DNA from 2 places in the Pseudoalteromonas sp. D15MCD-2 genome. Region 2 is predicted to be linked to the other one. Evidence: predicted binding sites of a transcription regulator. Region 2 holds the regulator's gene; the other holds the start of a gene.
What was found. The regulator sigma-54, encoded in region 2, starts transcription at its own class of promoters, with help from an activator protein. The targets are predictions, from matches to a motif close to GTTGGCACGNNNNTNGNNT.

Region 1 (7,978 bases), 2.2 Mb from region 2:
TGTAAAGGCCGCACCATTGGTTTGGGCTTGACTAGTCACTACACCAATATCAGTGACAATGCCTGAATAGGCTTGATTAAACGTTTTATGATTATCGGCTGTACTACTTGCTTCAACATTTTGACGCACTAGCTCACCATTTTGTAAATCGGCCAATAGCAAACCATTACGGTTATCATCAAAACCACCAGTGTTAAACTCTACTGTGAAGGTGTCACCTGTTGCAGGTGATCCTTCAATATTAAAGTCAAAGCCGTAGGTATCGTAAGGCGCCCCTGCTTGAGCAAGAATATTCTCAGCAGGTGGTGTAATGGTAAACGTCGATGTACCGTTACCATCTGTGATTTGATACTCGTTAGCATTCGCCGTTTTCACGAGTGTGATATCGCCATTCGCCAAACTCGGTGGGGGACCCACGGTAATACCCGTTGAGTTGTCAATATCGGACACTGTGCCAGCAGAAATACTTGCATCACTGGTATTATTGATATCGTTCGCAGTTCGAATAGGTGATGCTAACGCTAAATCTTCAGGAAGTTCAGTTGCAAGCTCTAAGCTAGTTGCAGCCTGAGAGTTCAACTTAACCATAAATTGGTCACCAGTATTTGCAGCACCTGATACGTTGAGTTGTAAACCAAACGCTTCACCACCCGTAATAGTTGATGAGTCAATCACACCGGCAGTCACATTCGCTGTAGATGCGGTGCCAATGGGTTCACCTTTATTATCAATTGCCTGAATCTCAACAGTGGTTGCGCTTGTATAGGTCACAATAAAATCACTTGCTGGCAATTCGCTGCCTTTACCAGGTTCAAGGGTTGCCGTCATTGTTGATGTGCCCATATTGGCTTGATAACCAAACGCATCTACCGTTGGAATAGCAAAAATATCGCCGCCAATTTCACCATTAGCGTCCATACCTAAGCTATTTTGTTGGTTAAAGGCATCGGCTAATGCTAAGCCCATTTGACCTAGCTGGTTTTGCGCTGGCACTAAAATATCGTCACGAAATGCCAGTAAGCCACCAATTTTGCCTTTCAATTTACTCACATCAACTTCAAGCGGCACGGCTTTGCCACCGTTTACATCAAGTTTTAATTCTTTAAAGTTCGGATCAGGATCGCCACTAAATGAAAACAGATTAAATGTGCCACTTTGCATGACAAGTGCTTGACCAGAGCCTAAATACACTTGTTTCTCGCCGTTATTACCATCGAGTGTTTCAATATCAATCAGCTCAGATAAGTCACGAATTGCTTTATCACGTTCATTATATAAACCACTTGATACTGACTCACGATCAGTACCATGAACCGAAGCAATCTTGGTATTTAAATCACTGATATTTTGGATCAGGTTATTTGCTTCATCTGAAAAGATTTCTAGCTGCTCATTTACTACTGCTTTTTGGTCAACCACAATGCTCGATAACCTGTCCATTTGATCAATCAAATTTTGTGCATCCGTCATGACCAGTGAACGAGCTACTGTTGATGACGGTTGATTTAAGCTTTCTTGTACATTGTTAAAAAACGAGTTTACGCTCGTTGATAAGCTGTTTGACTCTTCTGAAAACAAGCTATCTACACGGCTTGCTTCAGTTACAAACTGATCAAAAAACGCTTTATTAGAGGTATCTCTATTTAATTGCTTTTGTGCAAATTCATTTAGTAAGCGATACGTTTCACCACGGCCGACTTGGTTATCGATCATGGTTGTGAACTCAGTACGCTCACGCACATAGCCCTCGGTATTAACGTTGGCGATGTTTTTACTGGTGGTTTGTAAAAGCTCAGAGTTAGCTCTTACACCGGCATTTGCTATGTCATATAAGCTAAATGACATGAGGGTCTACTCCTTAACGTACCAATGAAGCAGCGACGCTTTGAAGCTCAACGCGCTTCAATACCTGCTTAATTTTATCGGCATAATTTGGATCAGTTGCATAGCCTGCTTTTTGTAACGAATCTAAAAAGGCTGCAGGCTCTGCGGTATTATTAAGTGCTTCTTGATAACGTGGGTTTTCATTTAAAAAATCCACAAAGTCGTTCACACTGTCTTTAATCGATTGATAAGAGCGAAAACTTGCTTGCTTTTTAACTGGCACACCTTGTTCAAACTCAAGCGTGACTTTGCTTGCTTTATCACCTTGCCAGCTCCTATCCGATTTAATATTGAATAAGTTGTTACTACTTGTGCCATCAGCTTTACTGATGATGTGTTTACCCCAGCCCGTTTCAAGGGCTGCTTGAGCAACCATCACAGCTGGGTTTAAGCCAATTTTTTCAGCCGCATTTTTAGCGTGCTCCCAAACAGAGCTAATGAAAGACTCAGCATCTTCAAAGCGGTTTTCTGATTGCTCGTTCGCTGATGTATCCTCGACAGCTTGTGGTTTAGCCTTAGCCTCAGTAGTGCTATTAAGGACACCGTTTGCGCGTTTATCACTATCAAAGTCAGCCGTCGTTCTTAGTACAGAACCTGGTGTAAACTCTTTACCGTCTGGCGAGAGCTGCTGAACAATCAAGTCAGCTAGGCCGAGCGAACCATTTGATGAAAGCTCAACCGACATTTGTTGGTCATGCATCTCTTCAAAAAATTTAACGCCGCTTGAATTAAATGGGCTGTCTTTATCTTCAAACGCTTCATTTGCTTTGCGCATGCTTTTAAGCAGCATCTGAGTGAAGATAGATTCAAATTGTGCCGCCGCTTTTTTCAGCGCCTCTTTTGACGCATCGCTAGAGGCATCACTTTTTAAGGCATTTTGACGTAATGAGTCTAAGTTGCCTAAATCAAAAAAGTTTTGCTTGTCGAGATGATTTGTATCCATCAGCTTTTTGACACAATAGTTAATAATGAAAATTAAAAAGCAAAAATTGCGCCAATAAAAAACTTTATAAATGAATGGCTAATAACTGATACAGGAATGGAGTAACTTCAGAGCCAAGATTTTGGCTGATGTTTGTGTGCTAAATGATTTAAGAAATACTAAAACAAAAAACGCGCTCGAAAGCGCGTTTTAATTTAAATGATAACCAGTTGCCCGTTTATCGCCCCCGCTTCTTTTAAAGCTTCAAGGATTGCCATTAAATCACCCGGTGCGGCCCCAACTTCATTGATTGCACGCACGAGATCATCAAGATTAACACCCGGGTTAAATACAAAAGCACGTGAATCATCTTCGTTCACATCAATAATACTTTGATTGGTAACGGTAGTTTCACCATCACTTAAAGCATTTGGCTGTGACACATTTTGCTGCTCAGCAATGGTGACCGTTAAACCACCATGTGTAATCGCCGCTGGCTGTAGTTTCACGTTTTTGCCAATCACTATTGTGCCTGTGCGAGAGTTCACAATAATTTTTGCTGCTGTGTCTGCTGGCTTAAACTCTAAGTTTTCAAGTGTCGACAAATAAGCAACACGTTGAGAAGCATCACGCGGTGCTAACACTCGTACTGAAGCTGCATCGATTGCCTGAGCGCTGTCAGGACCCACTAAATCATTAATCGTTTGCTCTAAGCGTTTAGCCGTTGTGAAATCAGGACGATTTAAATTAAAGGTAATGTAGTCACCTTGCATAAACGGGCTCTTAATAGCACGCTCTACAATGGCACCGTTTGGAATACGGCCCACTGTGGGTGTGTTAATAATTACACGGCTACCATCTGCCCCTTCAGCACCTAGACCTCCTACAACTAAGCTGCCTTGTGCAATTGCATAGGTATTGCCATCAACCCCTTTTAGGAAGGTTTGTAATAAGGTACCGCCACGTAAACTACCCGCACTACCGATAGACGAAACCGTAATATCAATGGTTTGACCGGGTTTTCTAAATGCCGGTAACTCTGCATGCACAGCCACAGCTGCAACATTTTTAATCTTAGGTTTTAAGCTATCAGGTAAGGTAATACCAAAACCATTCAGCATGGCTTTAAAGCTTTGTTGAGTAAATCGGCTTTGTTCACCTGTGCCGGGCAAACCGACAACCAAACCATAACCCACTAATTGGTTTGCGCGCACGCCCTCAACCATAGATACATCTTTGACTCGCTCAGCCTGTGCAGAAAACTGCAGGCTAATTAAGCAAAGAGCGATGATGTATTTAAACCCATTCATGACTTTATTCCTCTAAAATGGGAAAAGCGAACTACTAAAGAAACGAGACAGCCAACCTGCACTTTGCGTTTCTTGAATTTGCCCTTTACCTGAGTATTGAATTCGCGCATTAGCAATACGGTTTGATGTGACCGTGTTATCTGCTTGAACATCTTCAGGACGAACTAAACCTTCAAGGCGAATAAATTCTTCACCGGTATTCAAAGTGAGCCATTTTTCACCGCGAATAACCAAATTTCCGTTCGGTAGAACACGCATCACATTGACAGATATATCACCAAATAAGCTATTTGATTGGTTAGACTTTGAATCACCTTTAAACGATGCCCCAGAACCAATACCAAACTGAATGCTATCACCGCCAATGTTAACTGGATTACCGCCAAGCCCAATAACAGGGTCTAAACTAGCGTCCGTTTCTTTGTCGGTTTCGGTTTTTGCCGCTTTGGTGGCTTGCGTTGATTCTTGCAATTTAACAGTGATGATATCACCCGCGCGCAATGCCTTTTTATCTGAGTACAAGTCATCTGCTGAATAACTATCAAACAACGAACCCGTTGGTACCATTGGCTCTGTTGTTGGCTCCGGATACATAGGCGCATAGTAAGGGTCATCCTGAACCACATGATGATTTTGCGTTGTCATACAACCACCCAGCATTAATGCTGCCGATGTGACTAAGATAATGTTACGCATGCTGCCTCCTACCCATTAAAGCTGTTGATTGATGTAACTAAGCATTTCATCAACCGCTGAAATCACTTTTGAATTCATTTCATAAATTCGTTGCGTTTCGATCAAGTTAACAAGCTCTTCTGTTACATTCACATTAGACGTTTCAAGTGAACCTTGAACCACAGTACCTAAACCATCGATACCTGGGTTCCCTTGCACAGGTGCGCCACTCACAGCGGTTTCTGTGTATAAGTTTTGCCCCATAGGCTCAAGACCTGATGGATTAATAAAGTCACTAATTGTTAGCTGACCAATGACCACGTTCTCTGCTTGCCCTGAAATACGTACCGACACTTCACCGTCTTGCGAAACAGTAATTGATTGTGCATCGTCTGGTACGTTCATTTCTGGCTGTAATGGAAAACCCGCACCAGAAGTTACAATGCGACCATCTTCGTCAGTGGTGAATTGACCATTACGTGAGTATGCAATGTTGCCATCTGGTAATTGCACTTCAAAAAAGCCAGGACCTGAGATCATCCAGTCCAATGAATTTTCTGTGGTAAGCATGTTACCTTGTGAAAAGTTCTTTTGGTTAGCAACCACTTTTGCACCGGCACCAAGCATTAAACCCGATGGCATTTCAGTGTCTTGCGATGAACGACCACCTGGTTGATTTATATTTTGATATAGTAAATCTTCAAATACGGCGCGGCTTTTTTTGTAACCGACCGTGCTGGCATTCGCGAGATTATTTGAGATCACCGAAATATCGGTTTGCTGGGCGTCAAGCCCGGTTTTACTGATCCATAATGCAGGATTCATAACTCTACCCTCTCAGTCATCTTAAACAATGCGTAACAGCTGATCTTGACGCTCATCGAGCTCTTCGGCTGTTTTCATTAATTTAACTTGTAATTCAAATTGGCGTTGATTGCTGATCATGTCGACCATTTCATGCACTGGGTTTACGTTCGACATTTCAAGCGTACCCGACAGTACTTTTACGTTTGGTGAAATATCACAAAAACCACAAAGGTCATTGACCAACATGTCTTCTTTTGGTCGAAATAAACCGTCATTACCTTTTTCAAGCTGAGTGTTATCAGCCTCAATCACTTTTAAGCGATCAACCACTTCCAAAAAGTTTGCTGGCGCTCCTTGTGGGCGAACCTGAATAGCACCGTCTTCACTAAACTCAACTTTCTCGATAGGTAATGGCAAAATGATTGGACCACCTTCGCCAATTACTTGACGGCCATGGCTAGTGATCAACGCGCCATCTGGAGTAATGTTTAATGTGCCAGTTTTGGTGTACGCCTCATTGCCTGATGCATCTTGTACACTCAACCAACCACGGTCACTCATCGCGATATCAAGCTCGCGGCCAGTTTCAACAAAACCACCCGATTCCATATTAGATCCAGGGCGTTCTTGCATTGCAAACACCCTAGATGGCAGACCTTCACCGAAGGCTTGCATAGAGCGAGCTTGTGCAAAATCAGCTTTAAAGCCAGTGGTGTTAGCATTAGCAAGGTTGTTGGCCTTGAGTTCAAGACCTCGCAAACTTTGCTTAGCACCCGACATGGCAATGTAGACCATTTTGTCCATAACATTGACTCACTAAAAATACGATAACTAAGAAATGCAATAAAAGTGCCAAAGTAAAATTGACGCTAAAATAGAAGAGAAAAATGAATAATTAGAATGAAAAAAGGCTGCCAATAGAGGGAGCAGCCTTCGTGTCGGATTAAGCTTAGAGCCGTTAAAATTAACGGATCTGTAGGATGTTTTGCTGTAGTGTTGAGTTAACCTCAAGCGCACGTGAATTTGCTTGGAAGTTACGCTGCGCACTAATCAAGTCAACAAGTTCGTTAGTTAGGTTTACGTTTGATTGTTCAAGCGCAGATGAGTTAATTGAGCCTAAAGTACCTGAACCTGGTTCGCCAGCAATAGGTTCACCTGATGTAAGGCTCTTCTTCCAGGCTGTATCACCCACTTGTTGTAAACCCTGTGAGTTCGAAAAGCGTACCATCGCAACTTGACCTAGGAATGAAGTATCACCATTACTGTATGAAGCAACAATTTTACCGTCAGAACCGATATCGATACCTGATAGACGACCTACAGTCGCACCATCTTGTTCCAGTGCTTTTACTTCAAAGTTACTAGCATACTGAGTAGGAATTTTATTTGTTGTTGCTGCTTCATCACGCCAATTAATAGTGACATCATCTGGGAAGCTGGCACCATTAGAAAGTAAGTCAGATAAGCCTGCCGCAGCACCAACACCATTTGGTAACGTTAATGGGTCAAACGTAGTGTCAGTGTTTGCTACACCATCTGTATTTAGTGGTAAACCACTTGAGTCAAACTGAAAAGTCGAAATAGGCGTGTATGGCGACGTAGTTTGCTCAGTACCATCCGCAGCAAACGGTTTTTCATCTAAAGTAGCATACACTTCCCACTCATTTTCATTACCAGTAGTTGTTGAATCAGTTTTCACAAAAAAGAATTGTAAAATATGTGGCTCACCTAATGAATCATACACTGTTGTTGATGTTGAGCTGTTATATGAAGCACTTGTCTCAGGATCAAACGGCGTCACTGACGGTGAAGTTGCTCGAGAGTCTAGATTAAAAGATGAATAAACATTCGTGGTTGCACGTGGTGAACCTGATGCATCAGGAATTTGTAGTGCAGAAGATGTACTTAAGCTAACAGAAGTGGTATCACCGGTTGCTTCATCAACAGGGAAACCTTGTAGATAGTTGCCATTAGCATCGACTACAAAGTTATCTTTATTTAATTTAAACGCACCTGCTCGGGTATATGTGAAGTCTTGTGCACCTAGGTCATTCGCCATTGCGAAATAACCTTCACCAGTGATCGCTAAGTCAAGTGAGTTATTTGTGAAAGATAACGAACCTTGGTGGAATTGTTGTGCCACCATTGTTGTTCTTACACCGTCACCATTTTTTGTTTTACCAGAACTAAATACTGATGATGCGTATACATCAGCGAACTCTGCACGAGACTCTTTAAAGCCCGTAGTATTAACGTTAGCAATGTTATTTGCGGTAACGTCTAAATCTTTTTGCGCGGCTGCTAAGCCTGTTAATGCAATATTGAAGCTCATAACTCACCTCTAACCTATCTCTTAGCCTAAGCTAACCCAAACCTTTTT
Region 2 (7,978 bases):
TTGAAAATAAAAAAGACAATAAAGGTCAACCATGAGTACATTAAAAGCAGAGCTTTTAGCTAAGAGCTATAAAGGCCGCCAAGTGGTTAAAAATGTCGGTCTTGAAGTTGAAGCTGGCAGCATTGTTGGCTTGCTTGGCCCAAATGGTGCGGGTAAAACCACCACCTTCTATATGATTGTAGGCCTAGTCCCAAGCGACAAAGGTAAAATCAGCATTGATGATAACGATATTACCCTTTTACCAATGCACAATCGTGCCCGCTTAGGTATCGGCTATCTGCCACAAGAATCGTCAATTTTTCGAAAGTTAACGGTTTACCAAAACTTGATGGCTATTTTAGAAACCCGCAAAGATCTAAACAAAGCAGGTCGCGAAGAAACACTAAATAGCTTACTAGATGAATTTAGTATTCAACACATTCGTGACAGCCAAGGTATGGCGCTGTCAGGTGGTGAGCGACGCCGTGTAGAAATTGCTCGCGCATTAGCCGCTAATCCTAAATTTATCCTTTTAGATGAGCCTTTTGCTGGTGTTGATCCAATTTCAGTGTTAGATATAAAGAAAATTATTGAGCACCTAAAAAATCGTGGTATCGGTGTACTAATTACTGACCATAATGTTCGAGAAACCCTTGATGTTTGTGAAAAAGCCTACATTGTTTCTCATGGGGAGCTAATTGCATCAGGCACACCTGAGCACGTATTAGCAGACCAAACTGTACGCGATGTATATCTAGGCGAGCAATTCAGGCTGTAACCATTACGCCAGCGACTAGAGCATCTGCTAGACTTATAACAATGACAATAAATCGATAACTGTGTTTTTACAGTTATCGATAACTTAAAAAGGATTGTTAGGGATACATGAGGCAATCATTACAGCTGCGCATGGGCCAGCAACTTACAATGACTCCACAACTGCAACAAGCGATTCGTTTGTTGCAGCTCAGTACATTGGATCTCCAGCAAGAAATTCAAGAAGCGCTTGATAGTAATCCCCTACTTGAAGTGGAAGAAGCGGATTACAATGAAGAAAGCACCGGCAAGAATGAGCAAAAAGCGGAGTCTGACGATGTGCAAGTCAGCGCGTCTGCCGAAGAAGCACCTAGCGAGTACGAGCAAGAAAGTAGTGATGCTCTCAATAAAGACACCGTAAGCGATGACTTAGCCATGGATGTTACTTGGGATGAGTACATGAGTGCCGCCCCTTCAACATCATCAGGGCCAATGCCTGAAGATGAGTCTATCTATCAAGGTGCATCAACCGAAACTCTTCACGAATACCTAATGTGGCAATTACAGCTCACGCCATTTAGCCCTACTGATGAAGCGATTGCTGTGGCAATTGTAGAAGCTATCGATGATTCAGGTATTTTAACGGTAAGCTGTGAAGATATAGTCGAAAGCTTTAATCAAAATAACGATGAAGAAGAAATCGAACTTGATGAAGTCGAAGCGGTCTTAAAAAGAATTCAGTTATTTGATCCTGTGGGTATTGGCGCGCGCAGTTTACAAGAATGTCTGTGCATTCAGCTACGCCAATTCGATGCCGATACGCCATATTTAGCTGAAACTAAAATGGTTTTATCTGAGCATATCGAATTATTAGCGAGTCGCGACTATCGAACTTTGATGAAAAAGACTAAGCTTAAAGAAAACGAGCTTAAAGAAGTGATGACGCTCATCCACAGCTTAAATCCTAAGCCTGCGGATAGCATAGTACGCGAAGAATCTGAGTACGTTATACCTGATGTATCAGTGAAAAAAGTGAAAGGCCGCTGGGTAGTCGAGTTAAACCCAGATTGTATGCCAAAGATTAGAGTGAACAGCCAATATGCAGCTATGTCTCGCTCTGTTAAATCAAGTAGCGACAGCCAATTTATTCGCTCTCACTTACAAGAAGCAAAGTGGTTTATTAAGAGCTTAGAAAGCCGTAACGATACGCTATTAAAGGTGACCAACTGTATCGTTCAACAACAACAAGCTTTCTTTGAGCATGGCCCTGAGGCAATGAAGCCGATGGTGCTAAATGATGTTGCTGAAATGGTCGAAATGCATGAATCGACGATTTCACGGGTAACAACGCAAAAATATATGCATACCCCACGGGGTATTTTTGAGTTGAAATATTTCTTCTCAAGCCATGTCAGCACCGAAAATGGTGGTGAGTGTTCTTCTACAGCAATACGCGCTTTAATCAAGAAGTTAGTCGCTGCAGAAAACTCAGCTAAACCATTGAGTGATAGCAAAATTGCAGATATATTGGCTGAGCAAGGAATTAAAGTAGCTAGACGTACAATTGCAAAATATCGTGAGTCTCTAGCAATACCTCCGTCTAATCAGCGTAAGAGTCTGATTTAGACGTTTTACATAGAAGGAAAAATGCTTATGCAACTAAATTTAACTGGTCGTCATGTAGAAATCACAGATTCATTAAGAGACTATGTAAACACCAAGTTTGCAAAACTAGAAAGGCATTTTGACCATATTAATAATGTTCATGTCATTCTAGATGTAGAAAAATTAAGCCAAAAAGCAGAAGCAACTTTACATGTAAACGGAGGCGAATTGTTCGCTTCTACAGAACATCAAGATATGTACGCAGCCATTGACTCACTGATCGATAAACTTGATCGCCAAGTCATTAAACACAAAGAGAAATTAGCTCGACATTAAATTATGAAACTAAGTTCACTTACTAACCAGGACTGCAGCAAAGCTGCGGTCCTTTTTAATAGCAAAAAAAGAATTCTTGAATATATCAGCGAACTGGCCCACCAGCAGCTTCCTCATTTATCGCAACAAGATATCCTAGATGCTTTACTCAACCGAGAAAAACTAGGTAGCACCGGCATTGGCCGAGGTATTGCTATTCCACATGGCCGAATGAGCGGCGCAGATGAGCCTCATGCATTTGTGATAGTGAGTGAATCCCCTATTAATTTTGATGCAATTGATAATCGTCCAGTTGATATTTTTGTGGCACTCATCGTACCAGATGGTGACTGTCAGCTTCACCTAAAGACCTTATCAACAATTGCTGATAGACTTAAAGATAAAGAATTTTGTAAACAGCTGCGTAGTGCTACTACCGATCAGCAACTGTTTCAGGTCATATCAGCAGAGGCATAAATGGAATTAATAATTATCAGCGGTCGCTCAGGCTCAGGTAAATCGGTCGCTTTACGAGTACTTGAAGACTTAGGCTATTATTGCGTTGATAATATTCCGGTTAATTTACTGCCTTCGCTCGTACGTAGTGTGTCTGATAACTACGATAAAATAGCGGTCAGTATCGACGTACGTAACTTACCGAAAGAGCAGCAAGAATTTAATGATATTCTTGAGTACCTGCCAGGTTTCGCAAACCCAACACTATTCTATTTAGACAGTGATGACCAAACTCTGATCAAGCGCTTTTCAGAAACACGCCGCTTGCATCCACTATCTATTGATTCTTTGCCGCTTGATCTGGCCATTAAACAAGAAAAAATCCTGCTTGATGTGTTGATCACTCGCGCTGACTTTATGATTGATACCACTGATCTGAGTGTTCATCAGTTAGCAGAATCAATTCGCGAAAAGATTTTAGGTAAAAAAGATAAAAAGCTAATTATTACTTTTATGTCGTTTGGCTTTAAGCATGGTATTCCAAAAGAAGCTGACTACGTTTTTGATGCACGCTTTTTACCTAACCCACACTGGGAACCTGATTTAAAGCCACTAACTGGCCTTGATCAACCAGTAAAAGATTACCTAGCTAGCCACAGCATAGTGCAAAAGTTCACTTGGCAAATACAAACCTTTGTGCAAACTTGGTTGCCACATTTAGAGCGTAATAACCGCAGTTACCTGACCATTGCTATTGGTTGCACCGGCGGCCAGCATCGCTCTGTTTACTTAGCGCAAACAATTGGTGAGAGCTTTGCCAAAAGCCATGCTAATGTAAAAATTCGCCACCGCGAACAAGACATTTAATTAGGCACCAACAATGCACGCTGAAGATACCTTTTTAATTCAAAACAAACTTGGCTTACATGCTCGTGCTGCTACTGTTTTAGCGCAATTAGCACTGCAATTTGATGCCAAAATTACGCTTTATCAAGATGATAAAGAAGCTGAAGGCGACAGCGTGTTAGCATTAATGCTACTTGAAAGTAGTCAGGGTAAAGAAGTTCGCGTTGTGTGCGAAGGCCCTGACGCCGATGCTGCATTAACGGCAATCGGCGAATTAATTGCACAACGCTTCCACGAGCAAGAATAGCATTTGCTAAGACTTCAAGGTTTACGGTAAACTTAATTAGGATATTTAAAATTCCCTTTAAATATCCTACTTTTATATCGCTCGCTTTTCTAAATTACAAAACTCTTAATAAATTTATCGCAGTGCGACGATATCTCTGCAAATACACTACAAAGCAACTATGCTGTATTTGCTTAGCCTATTTAAACTTTTTTCAGTTGTAAGGACGCCAATGCCAGAAGCCTTTGAACAAGATTATCCACTACAACAACTCAAACAAGTGACCAAGTCACTCAATAGTGGTCAATTTGTTCAAGTGCGCGGTATGTTAGCCAAAACGGCACCTTGTGATACAGCCCTTTTACTTGAGTCTTCTCCCCATAAAATTCGTCGTATGCTTTGGCAGCTGGTTGATCCAGATGTCCGTGGTGATGTTCTAGAAGAACTCTCTGAAGATGTACGTCTTGGCATTATTGCCCAGATGGAGCCTGAGCACATTGCTGCTGCCACTGAAGATATGGACGACGATGACTTAGGTGAGGTTTTACGTAGTCTTCCTGATACCGTATATCAAGACGTTGTCAGTGCCATGGATTCGCAAGATAGAGAGAGAGCAACTCAAGCACTTTCTTATCAAGAGCGCTCAGCCGGTGCCTTGATGAACAGCGATACGGTCACCATTCGTCCTGACGTTACTCTCGATGTTGTACTGCGCTATTTACGCTTACGAGGTGAGCTACCAGAGGGTACCGATGACTTATATGTAGTTGATAAGCATAACTGCTTTTTAGGCGCGCTTTCATTAACTACATTGCTGACCAGTCCTTCAGATAAAATTGTTCGTGATTTAATGGATGAAGACTGTGAGTCAATCCTAATCTCTATGGATGAAAGTGATGTAGCTCAACTGTTCGAGCGTCACAACTGGATTTCAGCGCCTGTTGTGGATGATAACGCTCACTTGCTTGGTCGTATTACTATTGATGATATCGTTGACGTAATCCGTGAAGATGCAGAGCACAGCATGCTAAGCCTCGCTGGTCTTGACGACGAAGAAGATACCTTTGCGCCAGTGCTAAAAAGTTCGCAGCGTCGCTCTATTTGGCTTGGGGTTAACTTATTAACCGCATTGTTAGCAGCAATTGTGGCAAGCTTTTTCGAAAACACCTTAGCAATCTTGCCTATTTTAGCGGTACTCAATGGTATCGTCCCTTCAATGGGGGGGGTTGCGGGTAGCCAAACCCTAACTCTGGTTATTCGTGGTATAGCGGTTGGTCATATCAACCAAACCAACCAACGCTTCTTATTACTTAAGGAGTTAGCGATTGGCGCACTGAATGGCATTATTTGGTCGATATTAATTGCTGGTGTGGTTGCCCTATGGCAGTGGGACTTTAAACTCGGCGCAGTGCTGGCCTTTGCAATGTTTATGAATCTTGTTGCCGCTGGTATTGCGGGTGCGAGCATTCCATTAATTCTTAAGAAAATGAAAATTGACCCAGCCCTTGCAGGGAGCGTAGTGCTGACAACCGTCACTGATATTGTTGGTATCTTTGCCTTTTTAGGCACTGCAACTTGGTTATTGATCTAATACCAATTCGCAATAATACTTAGTTAAGCGAATTGGTATAAATAAAAACGGCCCTTAAAGGGCCGTATTTATATCTATTTACTTTGCGCGCTGCTTATTTTTACCTACTCGAGGTTTGGTATTGGCCTTTTTAAACTGGCTAAAACCGGTGTGACGAGTCAGTGCCGCACGGCCTTTACCGCCCTTTCCTCTAGCAGCTTTCTCGTTACGACCTTCTTCAGGTACCAAACAGTTCGGTCCTTTACCGATTAGATTCGCTTTGCCCATTTTTCTTAGTGCTTCTCGGATCATCGGCCAACCAGCAGGATCGTGGTAACGTAAAATCGCTTTGTGTAAGCGACGCTGGCGTGCGCCTTTTGGAACAGGCACTTGCTCAGTATTGTTCTTAATATTACGCAGCGAGTTCATCTCAGTGTGATAAATCGTGGTTGCATTGGCCATCGGCGATGGATAAAAGTTTTGCACTTGATCAAGCTTAAAGTCATTAGACTTTAACCACAACGCCATGTTCACCATGTCTTCGTCTTTCGTTCCTGGGTGAGCAGAAATAAAATACGGGATCAAATACTGCTTTTTACCCGCTTCTTTTGAGTATTTATCAAATAGCTCTTTAAACTTATCGTAAGCTCCCATGCCCGGCTTCATCATCTTAGACAATGGACCATCTTCAGTATGCTCAGGGGCAATTTTTAAGTACCCGCCTACGTGATGGGTAACCAACTCTTTTACATAGCGAGGGTCTTCTACAGCTAAGTCATAACGTACGCCAGACGCAATCAAAATTTTCTTTACACCTTTTACATCACGGGCTTTTTTATAAAGCTCAATAGTTGGGGTGTGATCCGTGTCCATGTGCTTACAGATATCAGGATAAACACATGATAAACGTCGGCATGTACTCTCTGCTTTTTTACTCTTACAGCGCAACTTGTACATATTCGCTGTCGGTCCACCTAAGTCAGAGATAACCCCAGTGAAGCCCGGTACTCTGTCACGAATTTGTTCAATTTCATCAATAATTGATTGCTCAGAACGGCTTTGAATAATACGTCCTTCGTGCTCTGTAATCGAACAGAAAGAACAGCCACCAAAGCAACCACGCATGATGTTCACCGAGGTTTTAATCATTTCATAGGCTGGGATTTTTTCATCGCCGTAGCTTGGGTGCGGAATACGCTGATATGGCAAACCAAATACGCCATCCATTTCTTCAGTTTCAAGCGGAAATGCAGGCGGGTTAACCCAAATAGAACGATCGCCATGGCGTTGAAATAACGCACGGGCGCAACCTGGGTTTGTTTCTTGGTGCAAAATACGCGAGGCATGGGCATAAAGCGGTTTATTTACGCTTACTTGCTCATACGCTGGCAGCTTAACGTAGGTCTTTTCCCAAGGCTTAGGACGAGCTGGCTGAACAGTGATTGGCTTAGCCGCCTCGGCACTTAAATCAATACCTGCTTTTTTAAATTCAGATTTACTACAACCCACATCATCTGCGCCATACGGGTTTGGAATTGGATCAATCTTACCTATTTTATCTATTGCAGTTGAGTCACTACCACGCCAACCCGGTAATGGTTCTTTACGAATAACCGCAGTACCACGAATATCTTGAATTGTCTCAACCGACTCACCCGCGGCAATACGGTGGGCAACTTCAACAAGTGGGCGCTCAGCATTACCGTAAATTAGAATGTCAGCTTTGGCATCAAACAATACGCTACGGCGTACTTTTTCTTGCCAATAATCATAATGAGCAATACGGCGTAAACTCGCCTCAATACCACCAATGATCAGCGGCACATCTTTATAAGCTTCGCGACAGCGTTGGCTGTATACAACTACCGCACGGTCAGGACGTTTACCGCCTATGTTACCCGGCGTATAAGCATCATCATGACGCATACGCTTTTCAGCAGTATAACGGTTGATCATCGAGTCCATATTACCCGCTGTAACACCAAAGAATAAGTTAGGCTTACCTAACGCCATAAAGGCATCTTTTGAGTTCCAATCAGGCTGTGCAATTATACCCACACGAAAACCCTGTGACTCAAGCATACGCCCTATCACAGCCATACCGAAACTAGGGTGATCTACATACGCATCACCACTGACAATGATCACGTCACAGCTATCCCAGC

Region 1: a site for sigma-54 is predicted at 2,865-2,883, ahead of flgJ (flagellar assembly peptidoglycan hydrolase FlgJ). Genes of this name have one in related genera too.

Annotation. Positions count from the first base shown of each region.
Region 1 is NZ_JBCFQE010000001.1:2,685,310-2,693,287, forward strand. Features, by position in the region: gene flgK (flagellar hook-associated protein FlgK) at 1-1,845, opposite strand, end outside; gene flgJ (flagellar assembly peptidoglycan hydrolase FlgJ) at 1,859-2,827, opposite strand; gene AADY36_RS12350 (flagellar basal body P-ring protein FlgI) at 3,022-4,116, opposite strand; gene flgH (flagellar basal body L-ring protein FlgH) at 4,129-4,812, opposite strand; gene flgG (flagellar basal-body rod protein FlgG) at 4,828-5,616, opposite strand; gene AADY36_RS12365 (flagellar basal body rod protein FlgF) at 5,638-6,402, opposite strand; gene flgE (flagellar hook protein FlgE) at 6,563-7,930, opposite strand.
Region 2 is NZ_JBCFQE010000001.1:468,209-476,186, reverse strand. Features, by position in the region: gene lptA (lipopolysaccharide transport periplasmic protein LptA) at 1-35, shown strand, start outside; gene lptB (LPS export ABC transporter ATP-binding protein) at 32-757, shown strand; gene AADY36_RS02140 (RNA polymerase factor sigma-54) at 865-2,361, shown strand; gene hpf (ribosome hibernation promoting factor) at 2,389-2,676, shown strand; gene ptsN (PTS IIA-like nitrogen regulatory protein PtsN) at 2,680-3,132, shown strand; gene rapZ (RNase adapter RapZ) at 3,133-3,978, shown strand; gene AADY36_RS02120 (HPr family phosphocarrier protein) at 3,992-4,264, shown strand; gene mgtE (magnesium transporter) at 4,476-5,834, shown strand; gene AADY36_RS02110 (YgiQ family radical SAM protein) at 5,913-7,978, opposite strand, start outside.